DNA from 4 places in the Deinococcus roseus genome. Region 4 is predicted to be linked to each of the others. Evidence: riboswitches for the same ligand, from Rfam matches in the RefSeq annotation. Region 4 holds a riboswitch; each other region holds the start of a gene.
What was found. Region 4 has a riboswitch for cyclic di-GMP ahead of IEY52_RS06555 (hypothetical protein). Riboswitches for the same ligand answer to the same signal wherever they lie in the genome.
Positions count from the first base shown of each region.

Region 1: it holds a riboswitch for cyclic di-GMP, as region 4 does, so the genes downstream of both, IEY52_RS10815 (RCC1 domain-containing protein) here and IEY52_RS06555 (hypothetical protein) in region 4, are expected to answer to the same signal.
Region 2: it holds a riboswitch for cyclic di-GMP, as region 4 does, so the genes downstream of both, IEY52_RS21895 (S8 family peptidase) here and IEY52_RS06555 (hypothetical protein) in region 4, are expected to answer to the same signal.
Region 3: it holds a riboswitch for cyclic di-GMP, as region 4 does, so the genes downstream of both, IEY52_RS21835 (HD domain-containing phosphohydrolase) here and IEY52_RS06555 (hypothetical protein) in region 4, are expected to answer to the same signal.

Region 1 covers NZ_BMOD01000006.1:201,450-203,647, reverse strand. Annotated here, with positions in the region: gene IEY52_RS10815 (RCC1 domain-containing protein) at 1-876, opposite strand, end outside; cyclic di-GMP riboswitch class II at 1,231-1,315, opposite strand; gene IEY52_RS10810 (GEVED domain-containing protein) at 1,629-2,198, opposite strand, start outside.
Region 2 covers NZ_BMOD01000026.1:16,177-18,374, reverse strand. Annotated here, with positions in the region: gene IEY52_RS21895 (S8 family peptidase) at 1-937, opposite strand, end outside; cyclic di-GMP riboswitch class II at 1,031-1,114, opposite strand; gene kynU (kynureninase) at 1,297-2,198, opposite strand, start outside.
Region 3 covers NZ_BMOD01000026.1:3,041-5,238, reverse strand. Annotated here, with positions in the region: gene IEY52_RS21835 (HD domain-containing phosphohydrolase) at 1-870, opposite strand, end outside; cyclic di-GMP riboswitch class II at 927-1,010, opposite strand; gene IEY52_RS21830 (copper homeostasis protein CutC) at 1,265-1,984, shown strand; gene IEY52_RS21825 (ATP-binding protein) at 2,055-2,198, shown strand, end outside.
Region 4 covers NZ_BMOD01000003.1:238,487-240,684, forward strand. Annotated here, with positions in the region: gene IEY52_RS06545 (hypothetical protein) at 1-142, shown strand, start outside; gene IEY52_RS06550 (hypothetical protein) at 188-634, shown strand; cyclic di-GMP riboswitch class II at 743-828, shown strand; gene IEY52_RS06555 (hypothetical protein) at 1,019-1,543, shown strand; gene IEY52_RS06560 (hypothetical protein) at 1,638-2,114, shown strand; gene ddrC (DNA damage response protein DdrC) at 2,177-2,198, opposite strand, start outside.

The DNA.
Region 1 (2,198 bases), on a different contig from region 4:
TTTCACTCCGGTGAGGCCCTTGACCTGCACGGCTTTTTTGCTGCTGATGGTGCTGTTGTTGCCCAGTCTGCCGTTGTGGTTGTCGCCCCAGGCCCACACGGTGCCGTCTGATTTGAGCGCCAGGGAGTGGTAGTGGCCTGCAGAAACGCGGGTGATGCCGCTCAGGTCAGCAAGTTTCACGGCGGTCAGGGCCGTGGTGGTGGTGCCGTTGCCCAGCTGTCCGTCCATGTTCCAGCCCCACACCCACACGGTGCCATCACTCTTGAGGGCCAGGGAGTGCCCCAGACCTGCGGAGATCTGCACGATGTTGCTGAGGCCTGCAACCTGCACGGGGTTGGTCTGGTCGGTGGTGTTGCCCTGACCCAGCTGGCCCACATTGTTGTGGCCCCAGGCCCACACGGTGCCATCACTCTTCAGGGCCAGGGAGTGCTCGACGCCTGCGCTGATGGCCACCACGTTGCTGATCTTGCTGATTTTTTGAGGAGCGCTCTGGTCGGTGAGGTTGCCCAGACCCAGCTGACCGTAGTCGTTGCGACCCCAGGCCCACACGGTGCCATCACTCTTCAGGGCCAGGGAGTTGTTCCAGCCAGCAGCCACTTCGATGATCCCACTGAGGGTGCTGGCGTTGCTGATCTGGCCGTAGCCGTTCCAGCCCCACACTTTGAGGGTGCCGCCCACCAGACCCAGGTTGTGCTGGTTGCCACTGGCGAGCAAACGGGGGGCCACTTTGCTGAGGGCCTGTGCATCCACTTCGGGGGTTTCCACAGGGATGGTTTCAGCGTCGGGAGCGAGGGGAGCATTCTGGGAGGGGACAGTCTGGGTGCCACAGGCCACCATCAGGAAGGTGAGCCCGGTCAGGATCAGGATGTTTTTCATGTTTTCGCGGTGTGAGGGATGTTGAACGGGTTTGATGCCGTTGGTGGGAAGTCCTCACCAGTGCTTTTGCACTGCCTTCCTTTCCCACGCTGGCTTCCTGAAGTTCCGGCACAGCACGGCCCTCACGGAGGATGTGTTCCTCTGTGGGTCTGTGGTGCGGAAGGGGTCAGGTCTTGAGCTGCAGCTTACAGGGCGAGCAACTCAGCCGGAGGTGGATTGGGACCGCGGTTCCTGGTGTTTTCTTTGCTGTGTAACATGCTGAAAGTCACTCCTTCCGAGTGGGGAAGAGTGACCGACAACGTAGACAATGGGTTGTTTCGGTCCAACCAGCAATGCTGGCCAGACCCTGGACCAATTGCCTCATGCCGGTCGCACCACTAGCTCTGCGTTTCCCAGGTGCCCGTGTACGGGAGAACGCTTCATCGCTTCATGAGCCAAATCTCTGATACACATTATGGCACTCTTGCTGGCGTTTGGGAAGGGGTTTTTATGCGTCCAGAGCTGGTTTTTGTTTTATTTTTTGGTTACAGAAGCTGAACACAAATGATGGCTGGGGGAAAGATGCCGAGGGCTCAGGGCAGAAATCTCAAACCAGACCTGTAGGGGCGCAGCGTGCTGCGCCCAATGGCAGAAACCTCAAATGACACCTGTAGGGGCGAGGCGTGCCTCGCCCAGTGCAAGCAGCCTCAAGCCCTCTCCCAGAAACCAAAAATCCCTCCTCTCCTGAGAAGGGATCTGAAATTATTTGAAACTCAGCGGATCTGCACGCGGTACAGGAAGTACCCGAAGTCTCCGGGGGCCATCTGGGTGATGTTGCAACTGGTGGGCAGGTTCAGGGGCAGATCAATCACGCTGGTCTGCCCGAGGTTGACGTTGACCACCGAGCCACTGGGGCAGTGCAGTTCCATCTCTCCGGTGGCTCCGTAGACGTTCTGCACCATGTCGGTGAAGTACGGAACATTGTCTCCCAGCACGATGTCGGTGATCACGGTGTCGCCAGAGTTGGTGAAGGTGATCTTGTATTCGATGACTTCTCCGACCTTGCCGCCGTTGCTGACGGTGTAGGAGGTCTCCCCTTGCGTGACGTTGCGCAGGCCCTTGGTGAGGCTGAGTTTGCCGCCGTTGGCAAGCGTTCGGGTGGTGGTGGTGTCCAGCAGGTAGAGGGGGTCTTTGACGCTGCTGTTGTTCTGCCAGGTCAGTTCGGCTTTGACTTTCACGCGGTCCACAGAGTTGGCGGCCAGGTTGGAGGGCACATTGACCTGCACGTGGAATTCGCAGGGTTTGAAGCTGCCGTCACTCAGTCTGGGCCAGCTGTAGCCCAC
Region 2 (2,198 bases), on a different contig from region 4:
TGTTGACACCGGGGGCCAGGATTTCATTGCCCTGGTTGTTCCAGCTGACACTGCTGCCATCCTGGTTCACACTGCCCACGCTGAGGCCGGAGAGGTCCAGCAGCGGATCGCTGCCAAATTGCAGGGCTGGAGCCAGGGGTTTGCTGGCGCCATCGTTGCCTCCAGAGGCCACCATCAGTACTTTCTTGCTGGCAGCGTAGAGCATGGCGGTGTACACACTGGAGGTGAGCTGATCGGTGCCAACACTCAGGTTGATGACCTGCGCCCCGTTGTTGGTGGCATCATAGATGGCTTTGGCCACATCTCTGGAGCGGCCCGAGCCGTCTTCATTGATCACGCGGTACACCTGGATGTTGGCTCTGGGGGCAATTTGCCGGATCAGACCTGCCACTGCAGTGCCGTGGCCGTAGGCAACATCACTGTCAGAGCCTTCTTCACTGGCGTTGTTGTCCCAGTCCAGGTAATCCCAGGCAGATTTCACTCCACCTTGCAGCATGGGGTGGTTGAAGTCCACACCTGTGTCAATCAGGGCCACATTCACATTCAGACCCAGATTGGGGGCCAGCGCCTGGGCTTTGTCCAGTTTGATCATTTTGAAAGCATTGGAATTCTCAGGAGCAGGCTGGAAAACCCCTTCGATCCACCAGCCGATGCCTCCAATCCACCATTTGACGGCACTGATCCACCAGCCCAGACCCTGGTTCCACCAGACCACGCCCTGGTTCCACCAGGTCACTCCATTGGTTTGATAGGTGCTTTTGTCGGCCAGGGTGACATCAAACACGTCGGCAGCCCCGAGTTTGCTGATGTCAGGGCTCTGAATTTCAGTGTGGGTTTCAGGGGCAGCCACAGGAGCAGGGGTCTGACTGCAAGAGGCCAGGGTCAGCAGCAAGGTGGTGAAAAGGGTCAGGCGTTTCAGAACAGAAGTGTGTGACATGGTCACGTCCCTCCTAGGCTCCCGAGATTCGAGAGAGGGCATCCGCAAAGCAGATGCATGCAAGCCACGGTGATGTTTTCAAACATCACTGCGGCGGCCAATAGCCGGTCGCACCACTGACTCCACCCTTCCCAGGTGCCCGCATACAGGAAAGGTTTCAACGTCTCTATCAGGCAGAGGGTTTGGCTCTGTGCTGATCTGCCCTAAGTATGACAAAAAAAGCCCTTTAACGTCAATCCACACGTCAAAAACGCTTTTTCCCGAATACCAAAAATGCCCTCCAATACGGGAAATTCCTGACCCTTTAGATTTTCTGTACAGCTTGCTCAAACATGCTCAGTTTGGCTTCAGAAAATCGCTCACACCACCCGGGTTTCCTGCTGCCTGAACTGCTGGTAAGAGCCACTGTCCAGCAGTTCCCTCAGCACCAGTACGGTCTTTTCCAGCTCCTCCTCGGTGTTGTAAAAAGCCACCGGAGCCATGCGCAACAAATCCGGGGTCCTGAAATCCGGCACAATTCCCCTGCTTCTGAGCGCCAGACTGAGCAGCCTGGCATCAGGGTGCTGCACGCTGACATGCCCCCCCCGGTGCTCTGCTTTTCTGGGGGTCACCACTTTCAATTCGGGGGTGTGCTGGTCCAGCAGGGCCATGAAATGTTCGGTGAGCTCCAGCGAACGTGCCCGGATGTCCTGCATGCCCACTTTCTGGAACGCCTCAAGTGCCCCTTCCAGGCCAGCCAGCGCCAGAATGCTGGGGGTGCTGATCTGGTACGCCCCTGCTCCATGCTCCGGGGTAAAATGCTGGTGCATCTCGAAGGTGCTGGATTTCTGGTGTCCCCACCACCCCCGCAGTCCGGGCAGCTTTGCAAAGTGCTTCTGGTGCACAAAAAGACCGCCAGGAGCCCCCGGACCTGCATTCAGGTACTTGTAGCTGCACCACACCGCAAAATCCACACCCCAGTCGTGCAACTGGTGGGGCACAGATCCTGCAGAGTGCGCAGCATCCACCCCCAGCACAATGCCTTTCTCCCGGGCAAGGCTGGCGTACTGCCCGATGTCCAGCAACTGACCACTGGCGTACAGCACCGTGGGGAGCAGCACCAGCGCCACATCGTCCTGAAAAGCAGCTCTGATGTCTTCCTCTTCCAGGGTGTAGCCATCCCTGGAGGGAATCAGGCGCAGTTCTGCCCCTTCCCGCTCTGCCCAGGATTGCAAGGCGTAAAGGTCACTGGGAAAATCCAGGCTGGTGGCCATCAGATGCC
Region 3 (2,198 bases), on a different contig from region 4:
CCGTTCTGTGATGTCCAGGCTGGAGGAGATGAACCCCTGAAAGCTGTCCCCTTCCCAGATCAGCCGGAAAGCGGTTTCGCACCACAGATGGTGGCCTTCTTTGTGCTGAATGCGGTATTCCAGAATGTGCTGGTCTAAGTGACCCTCCACCGCTTCATGGACCGACTGCTTGACCCTTTCCAGATCCTCCGGGTGGATGTACCCATAATCTGGAATGCTGAGAAACGCCTCGGTGCTGTACCCCAGAATGGCCGTGATGGACGGTGAAACGTAGGTGGCATGAAAGTTCTGGTCAAACCGCAAAATCAGGTTGACGGTGTTCTCTGCAATCAGCTGGAACTGGGCCTGGTTTTCCTGCAGGGCCTGCCGCATGCGGTTTTTCTCGGTGACATCCGAGACCACCACCAGTCTGGCCTGCTTGCCCTGAAAGTGCAGGTCCTGTCCCTGCACCTGCACCTCCATGCACTGGCCGTTCTTTTTCTGGTGCAGCCAGACCTGATCTTCCTCCGTCTCTGCTGCCTGCAGGGTCCTGAAATACTGGACCAGCACAGGTTTTTCTGTTGCAGGGCGGATGTCCAGCAGGGTCAGGCGCAGGAATTCTTCACGGGTGTAACCGTATTGGTTCAGGGCTGCCTGGTTGACCTCCAGAAACCGCAGGGTGTGCTGTTCGTACACCCACATGGGGAGGGGATTCAACCAGAAAGCCGCCTCCAACAATTCTGAAGCCCCAGAAGACAGGGTTGGCTCCTGGATGTTCTGGCTGGGTTCAGACCTCTGGATGAAATGCACGCCTGAACAGCTGATCTCCAGACCTGAATCTTCTGTTGCAGAAAAAGCCACCTGCTGTTGTGTGGGATAAGAAACGGTCATGGCAGCGTCCTTCCTGCAGGGGCATGCCAGCATGTTGTCCGAGGGGATCACAGAATTTCTCCTCATGCCGGTCGCACCATTGACTCCACACATTCCAGGTGCCCGCATACGGAATGTGCTTCCAGGTCTCATGAGTGGGCTTGATGCCACTTCTCTTTCGAGCTTAGCTGAGTTTCAGAAAAAGTGTCAACTGTTGTTTTTTGCAAAGCGTCTGTGACGGCCTTGCTGAGCAGTTGCTGAATTTTTTACACTCTGCTTACGTACCTTTCAGAGCTGTTTCAGGGGTCAGCTATTGTTGCTTCTTGCAACAGAAAAGCTGTTTGATGGCAAAACCCTCAACAACCCTCCCATCAAAATTCCATCGTCTGCCGCCCACACCTGATATGCTGAAGGCATGATTGCCGAGGTCGTCGTTGAAAATGCCATGGAGGTGAGGGAGACCCAGCATGCCGGCATCACCTCACTGTTGCTGGTGCGCAACCTCAAAGAGGGGGGCATCAGCCCGGACCTGAAAACCATTGGCCTGTGCACAGACGCTGCCCGGATTCCCATGTCCATTCTGGTTCGCCCGGACATCGACAATTACTTTTATGAAGAAGGGCGCAGGCGCAGGACCCTGAAAATTCTGGAGCTGTACTGGAACCACGGCATCCGCAACATCACCTTTGGGGCCCTGCACAACACCGTAATGGACTGGGATTTGCTGGAAGATGCCATCACCCATGGGTTCAGCGTCAACATCAACCAGGCCTTTGACCAGACCCAGGATCTGGTCAAAAATTACCTGCAACTGGCCCTGTACCCCATGGTGCGGCAGGTGGTCACCCGGGGCCAGGCCGAAACTGCAGTGGCCGGAGAAAGTCAGATTCAACAGCTGGTGCAGCTGGACAAACCCAGCCTTCCTGTGGTGGCAGACAGCACAGGCCTGACTTCAGACAACCTGAAACCCTTTCTGGAACGCAGTGGAGTGCAGGGCATCCAGTTTGGAGCCGGGTCCAGAGACCGCAATGGCAAAATCAATTTCTCGCAGCTGGAAGGTGCAGTGAATGTCCTGCGCAGGCATGCCAAAAGCAAGCAGGCTGGAGAGAATTCACCGTCCCGCTTTCGTTTCTGATCCCAGCACCCCCCAGAAATCAAGCAGTGCAGCCAGAACCTGTTGAATGAAACAGGGTACAATTGTACGCGTGAGCACCATCTACCAACTCCGGTTGCTGGGTCACACCCTGCTGGAACAGCAAGGGCAACCCGTGCGTCTGGGCACCCGCAAAGCCCTGGCCATTCTGGTCATTCTGGCCCTCAGCCCAGAGCGGGTGGGCCGTCTGGAATTG
Region 4 (2,198 bases):
GGTGTTGCTGCCCGGTTTGACCGTGGATCTCAGCCTTCCCATCAAAGACAAGCTGGCTGCAGGAACTTACGGGGTCTTTGCCACCCTGACCTATGGCAAAGATGAACAGGTGGAGATGGCTGGGAGCCTCGAGGTGCCCTGAGCCTGGTGCACCAGCAGAAAATCTGGGTTTCTGAAAGGAAGAGAGATGCTGAAAAAATGGACGGTTCTGCTGCTGTGCTGGGCACCTCTGGCGAGTGCAAGTTCTTCCAGCACCAGCATTGGGGTGGGTGCCCTGAGGCCCCTCTCCCTGGATGCAGACATGCCAGAAGTTATCCTCAGCACCCCTTCTGGAGACAGCATCTTCTTTCAGCCTGTGGCTGGACAGCAGGCCCTGACCCCTGGTGAAACCTACACCCAGAGCGTCACCCTGCAGATGCAGCCTCCAGAAAATGCACCATCCACCCAGAGCAGCACGCTGTCCCTGGCCACACCTCAGGTTTCGGGTTACCATTTTGCCTGCAAGATCAATGGTCAGCTGGTGACTTCTGCGGCCCTGGGAGGGTCCGTCAAACTGGAATTCATTGTTCAGGTGCAGGAAGGGGTCAGGGCACCCCTTTCAGGTCAGATTGTTGCCACCATCACCAGCAACTGACACACGCAACAGGGGGTTTTGAACCCAGACCAATCAGAAGTGACAGCAAGGTGATCAAAGCATGGGTGCTGTAAGAACTGTGTCAGAGATCACCCTTATACTGAAATCACAACTCAAGGAAGCGATGACTCCTGTGGCCTTATCCGGGCACCTTGGTACAGGACGAGCCAGTGGTGCGACCGGCCTTCAGCACAACCATCCTCCATTGCGAGAGGGGTTCCCCGTGGCCGTGTCACTGTCAAGTGCACGGTCTTTTTTTGACAAGGAGTTTCAAGACCACAGCAAAACGCCAACAGCACACCAGATCGCTGGTTTGCGCCTCCGTCTTGAATGCCAGCCGTTGCTGGATTCTTCGTCCTTCTCTTTTGCCACAAGGAGCCCAACATGCGTCAACTGACCCACATCCTCACCGCTGCTGCCCTGCTGTCCTCCGCCGCTTTCGCTGCCAGCTCCAACACCTCCGTGTCCACCTCTGCCACCAAACCTGCTGTTGCCCTGGGTGCCCTGAGCGCTGTGAACGGCAGCGATGGAGCCGTCGCCAGCATCTCCTTCGGCAGTGGAGCATTGACCAAAAACCAGGAAACCGATGCCAGCAGCCTGCTGAAATTCAAACTGGCCAGCTATGACAATGCCGTCTCCGGTCAGAGCTTCACCCTTTCCTTCGGTCTGCCTTCCGTGACCGGCTACACTTTCAAATACAAACTGGACGGTGCGGGCACCTCTTCTTCCGTGGCCAACCTGACTGGCACCCTGGCTGCAGGAAGCAGCAGCAGTGCAGTGTACGTGGGCAGTGGTGCTGCCGCTGCTGACAATGCCAGCGCCACCAGTGTGCTGTTCACCGTGACGGCAGATGGAACCGCCAGCACCGATTTGTCGGGCAACATCACCGTCACCATCACCGCCAACTGAGCCAACTGATCTTCTCAGAAAGGTCCACACAGACAGGGGTATCATGCTTCTGTCTGTGTTTTCTTTTCCCCTGAAACCTGTTGTGAAAGGTACCATGAAAACAGCATTGCGACTCCTGCTGTTTCACCTCTGCGGGTGGTCTGTGGCCCAGGCCCAGGCCATTACGGTTCAACTCATGACCGATGAACCCACGCCCCATGTCCTGAACGCCGATTATCAGATGGGACAGACCAACATTTACACCTTTGTGTACGGTCCGCGTTTTCTGGTGAAAGTGTCTTATGGTGGGGCAGACAACCTCAGCCTGTCCCTGGTTGTCTCTGGAGGTCAGCCGGATTATGACCTGGTCTGGCAGGCAGATGGAGATGGGGCTCCCAGAACCTTTGATGTGCAACTGGGCCCCAGTGCCACAGGCCTCTCCGGGACTGCCAGCGATCTGTACTACCGCAACGATGGCACCCTGCAGGCTTTCTCGGGGCAGGCCACCCGTTACCAGATTGGGGTGCGGGCCACCAGAAACGCGTCGGTGGACCTGGAAACCGATGTGGTGCTCACGGTCACCCTCAACTGAAGGAACCCCAACACACAAAACACAAACAGCCCGGAAGATTCCGGGCTGTTCTTTTTGAGCGCTCACTGGGCTTTTCTGACTTTT